DNA from 4 places in the Paenibacillus sp. FSL H3-0329 genome. Region 4 is predicted to be linked to each of the others. Evidence: riboswitches for the same ligand, from Rfam matches in the RefSeq annotation. Region 4 holds a riboswitch; each other region holds the start of a gene.
The links. Region 4 has a riboswitch for cyclic di-GMP ahead of NSQ66_RS20545 (thiamine pyrophosphate-binding protein). Riboswitches for the same ligand answer to the same signal wherever they lie in the genome.

Region 1 (3,962 bases), 2.1 Mb from region 4:
TGTGATTACGATTAAGGAAGCTGAAGCGCGAGATCTTCTAGATTTCTGTAACGATCATATGGAGTCCGGGAAAATTGAATTTCGTATAGATGACCAAGCATGGAGACCTCTATCCGAGATGTCTACTGTAATGGATATGAAGTGGATTGATGAGGTTATCACTAAGGGTCTTGTTACTTGTTACTTCCAACCGATTGTGAACGTAAGGGAAGAGATTTTTGCATACGAGCTCCTATCCAGATTTAAAAAAGAAGACGGATCCCTTATCTATCCTAATGAGATTTTTGCGGCGGCACGGAATCGTGGGCGTTTATATGCTTTAGACAGGTTATGTAGAATGACCGCTGTAAAATATGCTGCACCCTTAAATAAAAAAACGTTTATTAATTTTATCCCTACATCAATTTACGCTCCAGAGTTCTGCTTAAGATCAACGGTTGAATTGGCTAATCAATTAGGTGTCGATCCCTCTCTTTTTGTCTTTGAAGTTGTTGAAACGGAGAAAGTGGATGATCTCGCTCATTTGAAAGCTATTTTGACATATTACAAGGATCGGGGATTTGAATACGCTTTAGATGATGTTGGGGAAGGCTTCAGCACAATCGAGATGTTATTGGAGCTTAAACCTCATTACATGAAGTTAGATATGAAATATGTTCAAGGCGTGTCCAGTGATCCGAACAAACAGAAAATAGCTAAACAATTTTTAGAAAAGGCTTTAGAAATCCAATCTGTTCCTTTAGCAGAAGGTGTGGAGTTTAGAGAGGACTTTGAATGGCTTAAGCAGAGTGGTTATCAGTTGTTTCAGGGATATTTATTTGGAAAGCCTGATCCTATTCCCAAACAGTAATCCTAATGAGTATATATCGGTCCAGAGGATGAGAAGAATTTCAGGTCAGAGTCTGAGTACAGCCAACCCCCGGGGTTGTATAATTTAGGTAATTTGAAAAGGGGGACGGGATGGATATGAAATGGCATCAATTTGTAACGCGCTGGGCGGATTCTAGGGGCTTTGATGGACGAGAAATTGATTATCAATGGCCTTCTCCCTCATTTCCGGTCATCAGTATTCGTAGTAATTTAGGGCGATACTCAGGTCAAAAGTATGGTCATGGAAGTAAACCCCGTGTAAAGACAGCCGTTGGTTTAATCGCTATTGGAGATGTAGCTGTCGGATTGATTTCCATAGGTGCGATAAGCGTGGGCGTACTTTCCTTAGGAGCAATATCACTGGGAATGTGGTTAGCGATTGGAGCAATAGCACTTAGCTGGCTTGGCTTCGCAGTGGGAGCGATTGCGATTGCAGGAGTGGCTGTAGGAGCGATCGCAATCGCGGAAAAAGCGTTGGGGGCCATCGCCATAGGGGATACGGCGTTTGGTGCGATAGCGATAGGCAGGATCGCTGGGGGTGCCATAGCTATCGGACAATGGGCATATGGTGTAATCGCAGTTGGCGAACATGGTTTCGGATTAATTCCCATCACGGGCGATGTGTGGAATTGGTTCCGGCGTTTGTTCGGATCGGGGAGTTAATTAGACCTCCAGTCCTAAAGGATCCCATTCTCTTCCGGGATAGTCGATAAATAATATCTATCACATGAGAAAAACTAATTGCAATTACCTATACTCATTTCATACCAATTAATCATGCGATCAGATCTAGGCTTATGTTACTCTTTGAATGTATTCGAAACTTCATAGGCAAACCTATGGAAATGTAGGGACGCAAAGCTATAGGGACTAAGGTTATCATAACTATTGTCAGCCAGCTGCCAAAGAGTGTGTAACGCTTTTTGTTAAAATATAAGAAAGTATAAGTTATACACCTATACTTAATATCTTATATTTCTCGCTTAAACGCTTACCGTCCTTATAAGGACGCCGAAGGCGTTTATGCTTGTTAAGGTTTAATAAAAATTAAGTCTTAATTTTTAGGCGACTTTATACGCAATCAAGCTACTCTTTTGGGGTAGTTTTTTTTGTGCCCATTTTTGGGCACTGGAGAGATTCATATGACATCTGGGGGTAAGAAGAGATGAAGAAAATGATTGCGATCGCTACATCGGCGGCCATGTTGGCCAGTTTTTCGAGTGAGGCAGGTTATGCTTTAGCAAGTGAGGCAAGCAAGGTAAAGGTAACAAAAACAGTCGCGCAAAGTAAGGTCAACTTATTAAGCAACGCTTCGGTTATTCCGTTTGAGCTGTACGGCAAGGATGTTCTAAATGCCTATAATGAGGTTTTTAGAATGAATCCAGCAAATATTAAAACCATCACAAATAACGGTGGCAACTACTCAGGCTCACCTATAGCTAAGGCTATGGATGGGGATATGAGCACGCATTGGGAGACTGGCAAACCGAATAGTTCAACGTTTACGAATGAGGTTGTGTTTGTTTTCAATGAGTCCGCTGAATTAAATAGAATGGTATATGCCGCTAGGCAATCCGGTGCTAAGGGTAAAGGCTTTGCTCAAGAATTTGATATCTATGGCTCCACTACAGATGCGGGCGATTTCACACTCGTGTCTTCTGGGGAATATACAGGCTCAACCGGTGATGTAGTGGAGATTCAGTTCGCACCTACGGCCTTTAAGAGACTTAAATTTGTCTACAAAAAAGCAAACCAGGATTGGGCGAGTGCAGCTGAGTTTTCTTTTTATAAAGAGGATAGTGTCTCTGCTAAAATGAAAAATTTATTTACAGATGATACCTTGAGCCAAGTTAGTGCTGCCTTTAATACGACAGAGAAATTAACAGCTTTAGAGAATGAAGTGCAGGCACATCCACTGTATACGCAGTTTAAAGAAGAGATAGAGAATGCAAAGATCCTTTTGGAGAACCATCAGGTAGACGCAACGGCAGCCAAGGTTTCGAAGCTAAAAGGGTATGGTACAGCCTATGAAAATGCCTATAGCCAAGCTTATAGAATGCCAAATGCAAACGTATCAAAAGTAACGGTGAACGGTGGAAGCTACCCAGGTACGAAGCCTGAATATATGCTGGATGACCAGCCCACTACGCATTGGGAAACGAACAAAAACAATGATGCAAGCTTCACGAATGAAGTCGTGTTTGAACTAGCGCAAGCGGAAGTGCTGGACAGAGTGGCTTTTTTGGCTAGAGATAACCGCAAAGGATTCCCAGAGGCTTTTGAAATCTATGCATCAGAGACGAGTAAAGGAGAGACCTTCCAACTTGTATCTAGCGGAACCGCGATTAGTACCAATGATTTTCTGGAATTTAAATTCGAACCGACGAAGTTTAAAAGATTAAAATTTAAGTTCACAAAAGCTAATATTAACAGACCTTTTGCGGCTGAATTTAGATTTTATACAGAAGATAAAGTAAGCGAAGCTGTAAATGGTATTTTCACAGATGGAACGATGAGTGCGGTTGTGTCTGCTTATAATAACGTTGCAAAAATCAATGAATTGGAGGAAGCGGCAAAAGTACATCCGCTCTATCCAATCCTGAAAGATTCTTTGGATTTAGCTAAGAGGCTAGTGAATGGTGAAGTTCAAACCGAAGGCACCATCATTGAGGCGGAACAACGTGGAGATATGAAAAAGCATGCGCAGGAAAACCTGAGAATTGGTTTTGGTACGAACAACCAGCCTACAGGTCTCGTTGCAATGCCTGGAGATACGATCAACGTTTATGTGGATGCAGCTTCTAACGATAAGCTACCTTCTTTAGTCTTTTCTCAACAAGAGGCCGCTTGGAATGTTTGGGCTAGAGGTGTGCAATTGCGTCCAGGTAAGAACATTATAACCGTTCCTGAATTTGCTATGAATAGTTATTATGCACATGAAGTGACTAAGGGCGGCACCGTTTATATCGTAAATCCCTATACAGCAGAGGAACAAGGGAAAGCGCCATTGATCCGCTTCGAAGGTTTAGAAAAGATTCCTTTTATGACCAAGACCACGGATCCAGAACAATTCAAAACCTTCTTAATCACAT
Region 2 (3,962 bases), 2.2 Mb from region 4:
AGCTGATCTAAGGTTATACCGGTCTTTTCTTGAAATTCAGGACTGTTATACAGTTTCTTAGTGTAAATCGCCTCACTTGCTTTTTGTCCATCTGCTTTAAAATCGAACTTCCACGTACCTGAAAATCGTTTCGCTTCTTCAATGTAACTAAAATGAAGACTAGCTTCCTTCCAATCTGATTCAGTTATATTAAAAACCTGTTCAATAAATAAATCCGATCCTTCGTTAGGCATGATGGTTGGAATTGCTTCATTCTCTTGACCACCAGTACTAACTACCAAATGTGGGTTACCCCGTCCTAAGTCAGATGGTGATGCAGCGACTTTGTAACGGATAATGGTTTGATTGGAAACATGTCGAACGGATTCGATTTGAATGCTTGGATATTGCTTAACTCCAGTATTGATAGTATCCCCTGCTTGATGATTAGATTGTAAGGGAATATTCCGATCACTGTAAAAAATGAGATTCCGTGCTTCAAACCTGTAGTCCTTTTTATCATCCTTTAATGTATCAGGTGTCTCATATACTCCAATGAGTTTCTGGCTTTCAGGATCGTATTCTAAATAACCGTATACCTTTGCCTTGGCACCGGATTCACTAGTCATGATGTTTTCCTCTGTAGCAAATCCAGTATATTTGGATAGATCAGATTTAGTATCAAGTGATAACAGCATTTTCATTTTTTCTCCATCAGTTACAACACCGTTCAAATTCATTGTTACTCCTGAAATGGAAGTTTGAAGATTATACTGTTGACCGATGCCGTTATTTAATGCATTGCTCACACTTCGACCACCAATTTTATCCCAATTAATCGTCATACTAGCGAATACAGGAATGGTTACAAGTAAGAGGCAAGAGAAGACAATACTGATAGGAATAAGCTTTTTATTAGACCTAGGAGTATTCTGGGAGGCATGCAGATTTCTTTGACGTGTATAAGCTTCTTGTTCTATGGCAGTCCACATCAAATCATAATCCGGTCGGGGAATATGTTTATCTTTTTCAATATAGAGACTCATTACTATTCAGCTCCTTTAGTTGGGTTCCACCCATTCTATTTAGTATTTTAAGTCCCTTGTTCAGTCTGGATTTTACAGTTCCTTCGGGTATGCTCATAACTTTAGAAATCTCGGGTACAGTCAATTCGTTTATAAAACGAAGGACTACTACCATTCTGATTTTGTCAGGAAGCTGACTGTATAACCCTTGTAATTCTTTTTTAGTTTCCTGTCGATCCAAACGTTTTTCTACAGGGTTTGATTCCTCAGACCTGGATAGTAAATAATTACGTACTTCTTTCATCCACCCCGTCTTACGCCTTTTGATCACACTGTTGCACTCATTCGAAGCAATTCGTAAAATCCAAGCTTTCAAGTTTCTTACCTTCGACTTATCCGCTAAGATAACTTTTACAAATACCTCTTGGGAAATATCCTCCGCATCTGCCTGATTTTTCATTAAGTAGTAACAAAAATAATATACTTGTTCTTTATAGAGCTCGAAAATTTCCCGGTCACTCATTTTGCTGCACCCCCTGTCTCTGCTGTTCTCATTAATAAGACTTATAAGCGTATGTAATCGTTCATTTTTCATTTTGATTGTAGTATTTCTTCTGAGTATCATAGCGAATTCGAATGGAAGATAAGTCGTTTACAGGTAATTATAACCATGATAAAATTAGCGGTGGGACATGCGTCCCTAATCTATTAAAACTAATTGAATGTCCGCGTTAAAGGTAAAATCATCGAAAGATGATGACACAAAGCCATGGGTCTAAAGCCTTTCGACAGAAGGAAATGATCGCCAGGCCGCCATAGGGATGTCTTATGAAGCATAAAGGATAGCTCTAAGAATATGTAGTCTATTTTGAGCTCTTTTATTATTTCGACCTATACGGCGTTACATTATCGCAAGGGGCCGAAAGGGGAAGTACATGAACAGTTTTTTCAAAACAATAGGTACTAGTTTGGCAGTAGGTGCTTTATTGCTGTCCGGAACGATCGGATGGATGTCTAATCCAGGAGTAGTGTCTGCAGCTACCTCAACAGTAGTAACCGCGGATCAGATGATCAGCAAAGTAACGGCAGCCTCCAAAGCAATAAAGAATTTCCATCTGGATGTGACCAAAAAACAGGATATTCAAAGCGGCGGGGTGCGTATCAGCAACACCAACACTCTGAAGCTGGATATCAACCGTCTGCCGAATTTTGCCGCAGCAGGCACTGTCGCTAGTAGTCTTTTAGAAACATCGTACAGTCTATATGCCAATGACAAGGAGTTTTACTATCTTGTAGACGGAAGTGAACTGATCGATGAATCTGAAGATGAAGGTTACGACGATGACGGGGAGCCGATCGATCCTGATGCACAGTATTGGCTTGGACTGGAGAAAACGGAATGGGATGCCTTTTACTCTAAAGGCCAATACGATCCTGTTTCCATGCTTGATTCGGTCAAAAGTTATAAAAAATCCATGAAAGTCAGCACGGCTGGCGCACAAACGGTCTTACAATTCACGGTAACCGATCCGACAGCAGCTAAGGGGATAATCAAACTCTATGACCAGGAGAACCTCTGGGATGGTGAGACAGTTCAACCCAAAAGCGTAACGTGGAAATTATTCGTCAATACTAAGACCTGGCAAACGGAAAAGCTGACAGTCGATCTGAGTTATGTGCTGGTAAGTGACGGAGCCAAAGATACATACACCACGAAAATCGAAGCTAAATATTCCAAGAATAATAAAGGTACAGCCATTGTAAAACCGGCCGAACTAGAATAATAAGGACGATTCATATCGAGCAAAAAGCGCTGTTCCGCTGAACAGCGCTTTTTGTTGTATTCAACAGCAGTTCTTTATTAGTTGACAAGAATAAATCATTGCTGTAATTTATATGTATGCGCATGTATATAATATTTTATCTAAATATAATTTAATGAAAGTTGGGAAAAAGATGATAGCACTAGACACAGCATTAACTTTTCGCAGAGGACTGACATTAAAAAACCGAGTGGTTATGGCTCCAATGACCACCCGAATGAGCTTTTATGACGGTGTAGTAACACAAGATGAATTGAAATACTATTCGCTAAGAACGGGCGAAGTAGGTGCGGTCATCACTGCGGCAGCAAATGTACAGGAGGGTGGAAAAGGATGGGAAGGTGAACTTAGTGTTTCCTCCGATCAATTTATTCCTAGCCTTAGCCGATTAGCATCTACTATTAAACGAAATGGAACAAAAGCTATTTTACAGCTTTTCCATGCAGGAAGAATGACAGATTCAAAAATATTGCGTGGCGTACAACCCGTTTCCTCCAGCGCCATTGCTGCCGAACGTCTGAATGCAGAAATTCCAAGAGCATTAACAGAAGATGAAATTTTCGGTGTAATTGAGGATTTTAAAAAAGCGACTCAACGTGCTATTCAAGCTGGATTCGATGGGGTAGAAATTCATGGAGCAAACACATATTTAGTCCAACAATTCTTCTCTCCACACTCCAACCGTCGTGAAGATCAATGGGGCGGAAGCTTAGAGAAAAGATTTAATTTCATTAACCAATTAGTGGATGCAGTTATTGCTGTCGTTGACAATTCAAAGGTTAAGGATTTTATTGTCGGTTATCGTTTTTCTCCAGAAGAATATGAAGAGCCTGGCATTAAAATCACAGACACCTTTTATCTTATTGATAAATTAGCTGATAAAAAGCTGGATTATCTGCATATTTCATTAGGGGATTTTAAGAAAGTTTCTGCATCAGAAGATTTTAAAGAAAAATCAATCCTGCAATATGTACATGAGAAAATCAATGGCCGTGTACCTTTAATTGGGGTAGGAGATATCCGTACCAAACAGGACGCAGAGGAAACGTTGACAAATGCTGAATTAGTAGCAGTAGGACGATCTCTTATCATTGATCCTCATTGGACAAGTAAAGTGCTGGAGGGTAAAGAAGAT
Region 3 (3,962 bases), 3.0 Mb from region 4:
CGTACTCCCCAGGCGGAGTGCTTACTGTGTTAACTTCGGCACCAAGGGTATCGAAACCCCTAACACCTAGCACTCATCGTTTACGGCGTGGACTACCAGGGTATCTAATCCTGTTTGCTCCCCACGCTTTCGCGCCTCAGCGTCAGTTACAGCCCAGAAAGTCGCCTTCGCCACTGGTGTTCCTCCACATATCTACGCATTTCACCGCTACACGTGGAATTCCACTTTCCTCTTCTGTACTCAAGCCACCCAGTTTCCAGTGCGACCTCAGGTTGAGCCCAAGGTTTAAACACCAGACTTAAATAGCCGCCTGCGCGCGCTTTACGCCCAATAATTCCGGACAACGCTTGCCCCCTACGTATTACCGCGGCTGCTGGCACGTAGTTAGCCGGGGCTTTCTTCTCAGGTACCGTCACTCCAGTAGCAGTTACTCTACCGGACGTTCTTCCCTGGCAACAGAGCTTTACGATCCGAAAACCTTCATCACTCACGCGGCGTTGCTCCGTCAGACTTTCGCCCATTGCGGAAGATTCCCTACTGCTGCCTCCCGTAGGAGTCTGGGCCGTGTCTCAGTCCCAGTGTGGCCGTTCACCCTCTCAGGTCGGCTACGCATCGTCGCCTTGGTGGGCCGTTACCCCACCAACTAGCTAATGCGCCGCAGGCCCATCCCTCAGTGACAGATTGCTCCGTCTTTCATTCTTCTCTCAGGAGAAAAAAGAAATTATCCGGTATTAGCTACCGTTTCCGGTAGTTATCCCAGTCTGAAGGGCAGGTTGCCTACGTGTTACTCACCCGTCCGCCGCTAAGTTACTTTGAAAGCAAGCTTTCAAAGTAACTCCGCTCGACTTGCATGTATTAGGCACGCCGCCAGCGTTCGTCCTGAGCCAGGATCAAACTCTCCAATTAGTATTGAAAAGAGCGATATGCTCATTTTGAAACATCTGACGAGAAAATTAATTCTCTAATTTTGGATTTCACTTGCGTGATTTCCTACTCACTCGTTGTTCAGTTTTCAAAGATCAAGTTCTCGTTGACGCCGTTTAATGTCTCAGCAGCAACTCTTATAATATATCATGTTGTTTTCAGAAATGCAAGCTTTATTTTTCGAAGCTTTTTATCAGCCTCGTTTGTATCGCCTGTACACTGTCTAACAACGCTTACCTATAATACCCCAACTATTAATAGAAAAGCAACCCCTAATATAAAAATAAACAACTAGCTTAATAATTAAGCTAGTTGTTTATTTAATAGAGTTATGTTTCTAGCGGCGAATTTAATAGTATTTTGCCGCAGTATATTTGCTTGAGGCTTTAATTAAATCGGTTTTCTTATCACTCTTTGCAAGTCCTGCATCCACTGTAGTATCAATGGTAACCCACTTCCCATTAAGCAATACTTCGTTCCAGGCATGATATTGCGTAACGTAGCTTGTATTCCCCATTACCAACTTAGCAGGAACATCTACACTCCGCAGCATTGCGGCAAAAAGAGAAGCGTAATCATAGCAAATCCCTTTTTTAGTAGTCAATGTCTTATCGATGCTTGGAATATAATCAGTAGTTACACTATTAGCAAGAGAGTAGTCATATTGTACATTCGCAACTACATAGTTATAGATCGCTTTAACTTTCTCTTCGTCTGTTGTTTTGCCTTGTACTAATTGTTTAGCTTTGACAATCGCTTTATCAGAAGAACTCCATTTCACATTCTGTACGGAGCCCAAATATACGGAATTCGAGTCACTCATGGTTACGTCTACTACTTCGGAATATAACGCTTTGTATTTATTACCGGTTGTGTTCTCCAGAACAGAAACCTTATAAGTCCCATTTCCTTGTTGCAAAGGGAAGTCCTCAGCTTGTCCAGAAGCATACAAGTTATAAGTATAGCTGCTGTTATCTTTGGTGATCATGAGTTTGATTCTTTTATCTTTCGGAATATCATAGTTAATACCAATAACACCTTGAGCCACTTTGGATGTAATCAACCAGCTGGCATCTGCACTTGCAGCTTGAGCTGTACTTACCGGAACTGAAGTCATTAGGACGAACAACGCCACCAGCATAAAATAAACCTTTTTCACGGATAAAACTCCTTTCGGTAGCTGGCTGCCATCCTTTCGGGAAGGCCCTTTAGCTTTGCGTCCCTACCTTTCGATAGGTTTGCCGTTATCGTATAAGCTCTATCTGTTCTAGCTTTACTAGATATAATTGATAGAATCCATTTGAAACAAACAAAAAAAGCCTCTTCATTCGGTAGCTGGCTGCCATCCTTTCGGGAAAAGGCCCTTTAGCTTTGCGTCCCTACCTTTCGGAAGGTTTGCCGTTATCGTGTTTAGCTTTTATAGTATAATACTATCATATTTATAGTTGTGAACAAGACCTAATTTACTAGATTACCCATTATTTTATAAATATCTCCCGGTATTTGTGTTTTCTTGTCATTCACTATTCTCATTTTGTTAATTTAGCATGAACAATCAGCCGATGCGTTGGATTCACTAGCGGATCACATGTAATCAGAGTAAGAATCTTATCCTTGTCATTCCCGTCAAGAACGGAGACATCACTCGGATCTACAACAGAAATATCGTATACCTCATAGTTAAACACCTGATCACTAGTCTTTACCGTGATAACATCCCCCACAACAACCTCATTCAATCTGTTAAACAAACGACCCGTAGTTCTAGCCCGATGCGCCGCGATTGCAGCATTTCCGATCTCTCCAAGGGGTGCCGTTTCTTTCATATGGGCTGCAGCATGTTTCATATTAGCTTTTGTAGCCCCTTCTAATACAGGCAGCTTCAAATCAATCTTAACGATTTCAATTAGTGCGATTACTTTGCCACCGACCTCAATCTCCGGTTCAGGCTTTTCTGTCTCTTGGGGTTGGGGCTGTGCCTGAGCATCCAGAACCGATTCCTCTGCTAACAGCTGAGTAACTTCAGCATACCTGCTCTTCAAATCTGGCTGGGGAGTACTATCGGCAGTGCTTAGTTCAGCCGTTTCTAATAACTTCTCCTGCTGCCTGTCGTTGTACCATTCGTTAGCTGTCGGATATAACATGATAAGTATCCCAGCCAGTATGAGTAGATAGGAGAATTTACGCAATGTTATTCACCTCCGTATATTGTTTCTATGGTTATATACAAATCAAGCAGAAACAGCTACTTGCCTTTAAGCATAGCAACTCCTTCTGCCTGAAATTAATGTTTAAAATACCCATTTACGACTTCCAAAGAAATTGATGATCACCGTGATAAAGGTAACCAGCACCTTGGAGATCAAGACTTGAATACCTAGTCTGTCTGTCAACAGATGCATTAGCAGCAGTGATATTCCGAGCACTACCAGATTCAGCACGATAAACTTGACCAGCTGCACGCGGTCGAAGCCTTCTTTATTCCCCCGGTCGCGATCACGAAAGGTTACTTTTTTATTCAAAATAAAGCTATTCGCCGTACCTGCACTATAGGAGATCACCTGCGCCAATGCGTATACCATCCCTAGTGAATTCAACAATGTGAAAATCACAAAATCAATAAGCGTATTGAGCAAACCTACGGCATTAAATTTAAGGAACTGTATGAATGCAGCACGCAAGTTCTTATCTGACATCATTGTGGTCCTTCCGGCGGTCCAGTTGTTCTTCGTTCTGGTAGCCTTTAGTCTCACTAACAATGTATAGCGGTCTATCTTTAGACTCGTCATAAATCCGTCCGATATACTCCCCAATCACACCCAACAGCATCAGAACGATACCGTTAAAGAGCAGATTGACGCCTACAATGGAAGCCCAGCCCGGAACCGTCCAGGAGGTGAAAAATATCTTTTGAAACAAGACGAAAAATAAATAGAGAAAGCTAGAGAATGAAAGGAAGAATCCAATATACGTAGCAATCTTAAGCGGCTTATGTGAAAAAGAGGTGATGCCATCTAACGCAAAACGAATCATTTTCT
Region 4 (3,962 bases):
ATTAAAGGTGAATGAGTCTATTCTTAAAGAATTACAACGTGAAAGATATGTAACTATAACTTTAGTAGAACCCTCTGCTAATACTGGGTGGATGAACGTAGAGGCCGAGTTTAATACTATAGAATCTGCCTGTCGTATCGTACTCTCTTTTTCTCCTTCAGTTATTGTTTTAGCTCCTACCGAACTAGTAGGGATGGTAAAGTCTGCTATTAAAACAATTTCCACAATATATGAGGAATTTTGACATGAATTCTAAATATCTACTACTTAAAGAAGATTTATGACACTTCTCTATAGACCAATGACCTATAAATCCCCTATAATAACACCATTACATAAAATTTAATAAGGGGGACATTTTACCAATGAGCTGGATGCACAAACTTCCGTTAAAACAAAGAATTGTTGCCGGATGTTACCTCGTTGCCGCACTGTTTGCTATTCCTGTCTTAGTTACGTTAATGATTCTAGGTCAATTTCTCGTAGGAATTATACTAGTAGTTGTTCTTGCAGGTCTGACTTTACCTGTTGCTCGCTTCGTGGAGAGAACGCTTACATCATCTTTTGATGATATTGCTAATGTATCTCACAGTATTTCGAAGGGGGATTTCACTAGCAGAGCGGACGAAAATGGTTCAATGGGTGACGTAAGCCGCTCCTTTAACACAATGATTGATAAGCTCAAGAAGATTCTGACCGATGCATCGCAGATCACCCGTCAAGTAATGGATGCAAGCCGCGGAATCGAAGATAAGAACCAGAACCTGAAAATTGTTATGGCACAAGTAGCCTCTTCTTCTACCGAGCTCGCTCTTGGTGCAAATGAAATATCTACGGATATCGCTGATATGACAGAATCCATTAAAGACATTGAGACCAAAGTATCCAATTATACGAACTCCACCAAAGAAATGAACAGACGTTCAATACATACCTTAGAACTTGTTGAGCAAGGGCGCCAATCCGTAGATACACAGGCTGAAGGCATGCGTAAAAACATAGAGGCTACACAAAAAGTGGCTGATACTATTGAAGCTCTCTCACAAAATGCCCGCGGGATTACGATGATCACCAAGACCATCACAGAGATCGCTGAGCAGACCAACCTGCTGTCACTCAATGCCTCCATCGAAGCTGCTCGTGCCGGAGAGCATGGTCGGGGTTTTGCCGTTGTCGCTCAAGAGGTTCGCAAGCTTGCTGAGGAATCTACGGCTTCCACAAAAGAAGTATTCGGTTTGGTCCGCAGCATTGAGTCAGATATTAAACAAGCCATCGATAATATCGCCATCAATGAAGAGGTTGTGCAGGTTCAGAATGAAATGATCACTCAATCTGCCCATATTTTCGCACAAATTGTACAAAGCGTGCAGTACATTACCGAGCAAATCTCTTCATTCTCTGCGGAGAGTGATCTTATGCTAGAAAGTGCCTTGAAAATTTCCAGTGCAATTGAGAATATCTCAGCAATCACCGAAGAAACCGCTGCAGGCACTGAAGAGGTATCGGCGGCTATGAATGAACAGATTAATGCCCTGCAGTCTGTTGCAGAAGAAACGGAAAAAATGACCCAGGCCGTATTTAATCTGCAAAAAACCATTCATATCTTTAAATTCTAGTTCAAAACTATCAACTGCCACCTAAGCTGAGTCTTAGGTGGCAGTTTTTTTCGCGAGGCAAAACTTCATCTCTTGGACAAGACTTTCGTCAAATTTCGAGTTTTTTTAGCGGATTATGTTGACAAAAATTAATGAGGAATATATTGTAAAGGAAAATTATTCTTATCAACTATAAATTAATATTGGCAAAATCCTCGAAAGAGGATGACGCAAAACCATGGATCTACAGCCTCATTTTTTCGTTTGAGGCCATGATTGCCAGGTTGCAGAGGAACCAGGACGGCTGAACTATTGTTCAGTCTTAGCGGCGCCTTATGCCACCAACCTGTGCTTACTATAGAGCACAGGTTTTTACTTTTTGAGTATATTGATCTATCGTATCTATTCGGTAGATTAATAACTAATATATATCAAAAAACTTGTGAGGTGTTTCTTTTGAAGACAGTCGCAGATTACATGGCGGAAGCACTACGTAACCTAGGAGTCACCCATTCTTTTGGGATCATTGGCAAATCGATTTGTCCAATAGTTCTAAAGATGGTCGATTACGGTATTGAATTTATTCCCGGCAGACATGAAGCAAGCTCCGGATTCGAAGCAGCAGGGTATGCGCTGAAAACGGGTAACCTAGGCGTAGCATTTGGTACTTCTGGTCCTGGTGGAACTAACCTGCTCACAGCAGCAGCTCATGCGAAAGCTAACAACCTACCTGTCCTGTTTATTACCGGCCACCAATCCATTACAGAGCTTGGAATTCCTCAATGTCAGGACTCCACCTCTTTTCTGGCTGATTTAGCTGATATGTTCAGACCTGCCACCTTGTTCAGTAAATTGGTTGAACGTGGGGATCACTTTGGTACTATTTTTAATCATGCGATTTCTGTGGCCCTGGCCAAACGGGGTCCTGTTCATCTTTGTATTCCTTTTGATGTACAAACTGAAGTATTGGAAGAATGCAATATTGTAATCCCTGAAAGAGAGTCTCTAATTAGTCAAGCAAATATCGATAGAGTCATCGATGCTATTCAAGCTGCTAAGAATCCTTTGATTATTGCGGGTAAAGGAATTAACCGCTCCGGAGCACATAAAGAGCTTGTTCAACTCGCAGAAACTTTTAATATTCCTGTAGTAACATCTCCTGGTGGAAAAGGGGCTATAGTCTGGGATCACCCGCTCTATCATGGTCCTATTGGCGTTGGCGGTTCGACCCACGGGGATGATTTATTGAATAAAAGCGATCTGTTTATAGTGCTTGGATCACGTTTAAGTGATATGACCATCTGTAATCTTAAACGGGAGAATCATCCAGCAACTTTAATTCAATTTGATATTGATCCAAGCTTTGTCGGAAAAATCCTATTGTCCAAAACGATACCGGTCACTGGGGACCTGCGCGATAATTTGGTGCACTGCCTAAATCATATTGACCCAAGCACAATCACCAAACGCGAGGCTTTGGCCGATGCTGATTATTCAGAAGAGCTTCCAACCCTCAAGAATCTTTCACTGGCTTCAGTAATGAGCACTTTAAGTGATTTGATCCCTTATAATAATTCAATTTTCGTTGATGATGGAAGCCATGGATTCCACGCTGCAAAATGGTACAAGGTTAAGAAACCGGGCAGCTTTGTTTTTGATGCTTATTTTGCTTGCATGGGTAATTCGATCGGCATGGCTATTGGTGCAAAAGTTGCAGCTCCTGAAGAAACTGTCCTCTGCATTACAGGTGATGGTTGTTTCATGATGCTCGGCGCTGAGATTAACACCGCTGTCTGCAAAGATATCCCTGTCATCTTTATCGTGGTCAATAATAAGCAACTAGATATGGCTCTTAAGGGTATGGAGAAAACCACAGGTCGTATCGATGGAACTCTATATGAAGTACCAATGGACGCCGTGAAATTCGCTGAATCTCTAGGTGCTAAAGGCTACAAATGTGAGACTGCGGATGAATTCACAGCTGCAATTAAAGATGCGGTAGCTCTAAACCATGTTGCCGTTATTGAACTACTAACAGACCGTGATGAAGTCCCTCCGACTGCACACCGTACTTTGAACCTAAACTAGGAGGCTAACCATGAAGGAAAATATCAACAGTGGTCTCAACCACTTCACGAATCTATCAGGAGACTATGGCGCAAAAGCACTAGCTCCAATTAAAGACCACTTCCCTGACTTGGCTGAATTTATTATGGGGAATGCCTATGGCGATATTTTTCAACGTAATACTATAGCCCCTGACTGGAAGGAAATCGCAGTCATTTCATCTTTAATTTCAATGGGTCAATTCGAACAGCTGGGTGTTCATTATGTTATGGCCCTTCGTGTTGGAGTCACCGTAGAACA

Region 1: linked by a shared signal. The riboswitch ahead of NSQ66_RS29560 (NPCBM/NEW2 domain-containing protein) and the one ahead of NSQ66_RS20545 (thiamine pyrophosphate-binding protein) in region 4 are both predicted to bind cyclic di-GMP.
Region 2: linked by a shared signal. The riboswitch ahead of NSQ66_RS10475 (DUF6612 family protein) and the one ahead of NSQ66_RS20545 (thiamine pyrophosphate-binding protein) in region 4 are both predicted to bind cyclic di-GMP.
Region 3: linked by a shared signal. The riboswitch ahead of NSQ66_RS03160 (transglutaminase-like domain-containing protein) and the one ahead of NSQ66_RS20545 (thiamine pyrophosphate-binding protein) in region 4 are both predicted to bind cyclic di-GMP.

The regions. Positions count from the first base shown of each region.
Region 1 covers NZ_CP150150.1:6,698,597-6,702,558, reverse strand. Annotated here, with positions in the region: gene NSQ66_RS29570 (EAL domain-containing protein) at 119-850, shown strand; gene NSQ66_RS29565 (hypothetical protein) at 967-1,533, shown strand; cyclic di-GMP riboswitch class I at 1,691-1,777, shown strand; gene NSQ66_RS29560 (NPCBM/NEW2 domain-containing protein) at 2,036-3,962, shown strand, end outside.
Region 2 covers NZ_CP150150.1:2,431,485-2,435,446, forward strand. Annotated here, with positions in the region: gene NSQ66_RS10465 (DUF4179 domain-containing protein) at 1-1,025, opposite strand, end outside; gene NSQ66_RS10470 (RNA polymerase sigma factor) at 1,009-1,527, opposite strand; cyclic di-GMP riboswitch class I at 1,731-1,822, shown strand; gene NSQ66_RS10475 (DUF6612 family protein) at 1,940-2,788, shown strand; gene NSQ66_RS10480 (NADH-dependent flavin oxidoreductase) at 2,901-3,962, shown strand, end outside.
Region 3 covers NZ_CP150150.1:715,827-719,788, reverse strand. Annotated here, with positions in the region: rRNA gene NSQ66_RS03165 (16S ribosomal RNA) at 1-906, opposite strand, end outside; gene NSQ66_RS03160 (transglutaminase-like domain-containing protein) at 1,274-2,083, opposite strand; cyclic di-GMP riboswitch class I at 2,097-2,177, opposite strand; cyclic di-GMP riboswitch class I at 2,252-2,334, opposite strand; gene NSQ66_RS03155 (class D sortase) at 2,454-3,113, opposite strand; gene NSQ66_RS03150 (GtrA family protein) at 3,216-3,623, opposite strand; gene NSQ66_RS03145 (glycosyltransferase family 2 protein) at 3,610-3,962, opposite strand, start outside.
Region 4 covers NZ_CP150150.1:4,632,442-4,636,403, forward strand. Annotated here, with positions in the region: gene NSQ66_RS20535 (YafY family protein) at 1-244, shown strand, start outside; gene NSQ66_RS20540 (HAMP domain-containing methyl-accepting chemotaxis protein) at 366-1,616, shown strand; cyclic di-GMP riboswitch class I at 1,791-1,887, shown strand; gene NSQ66_RS20545 (thiamine pyrophosphate-binding protein) at 2,043-3,683, shown strand; gene NSQ66_RS20550 (carboxymuconolactone decarboxylase family protein) at 3,694-3,962, shown strand, end outside.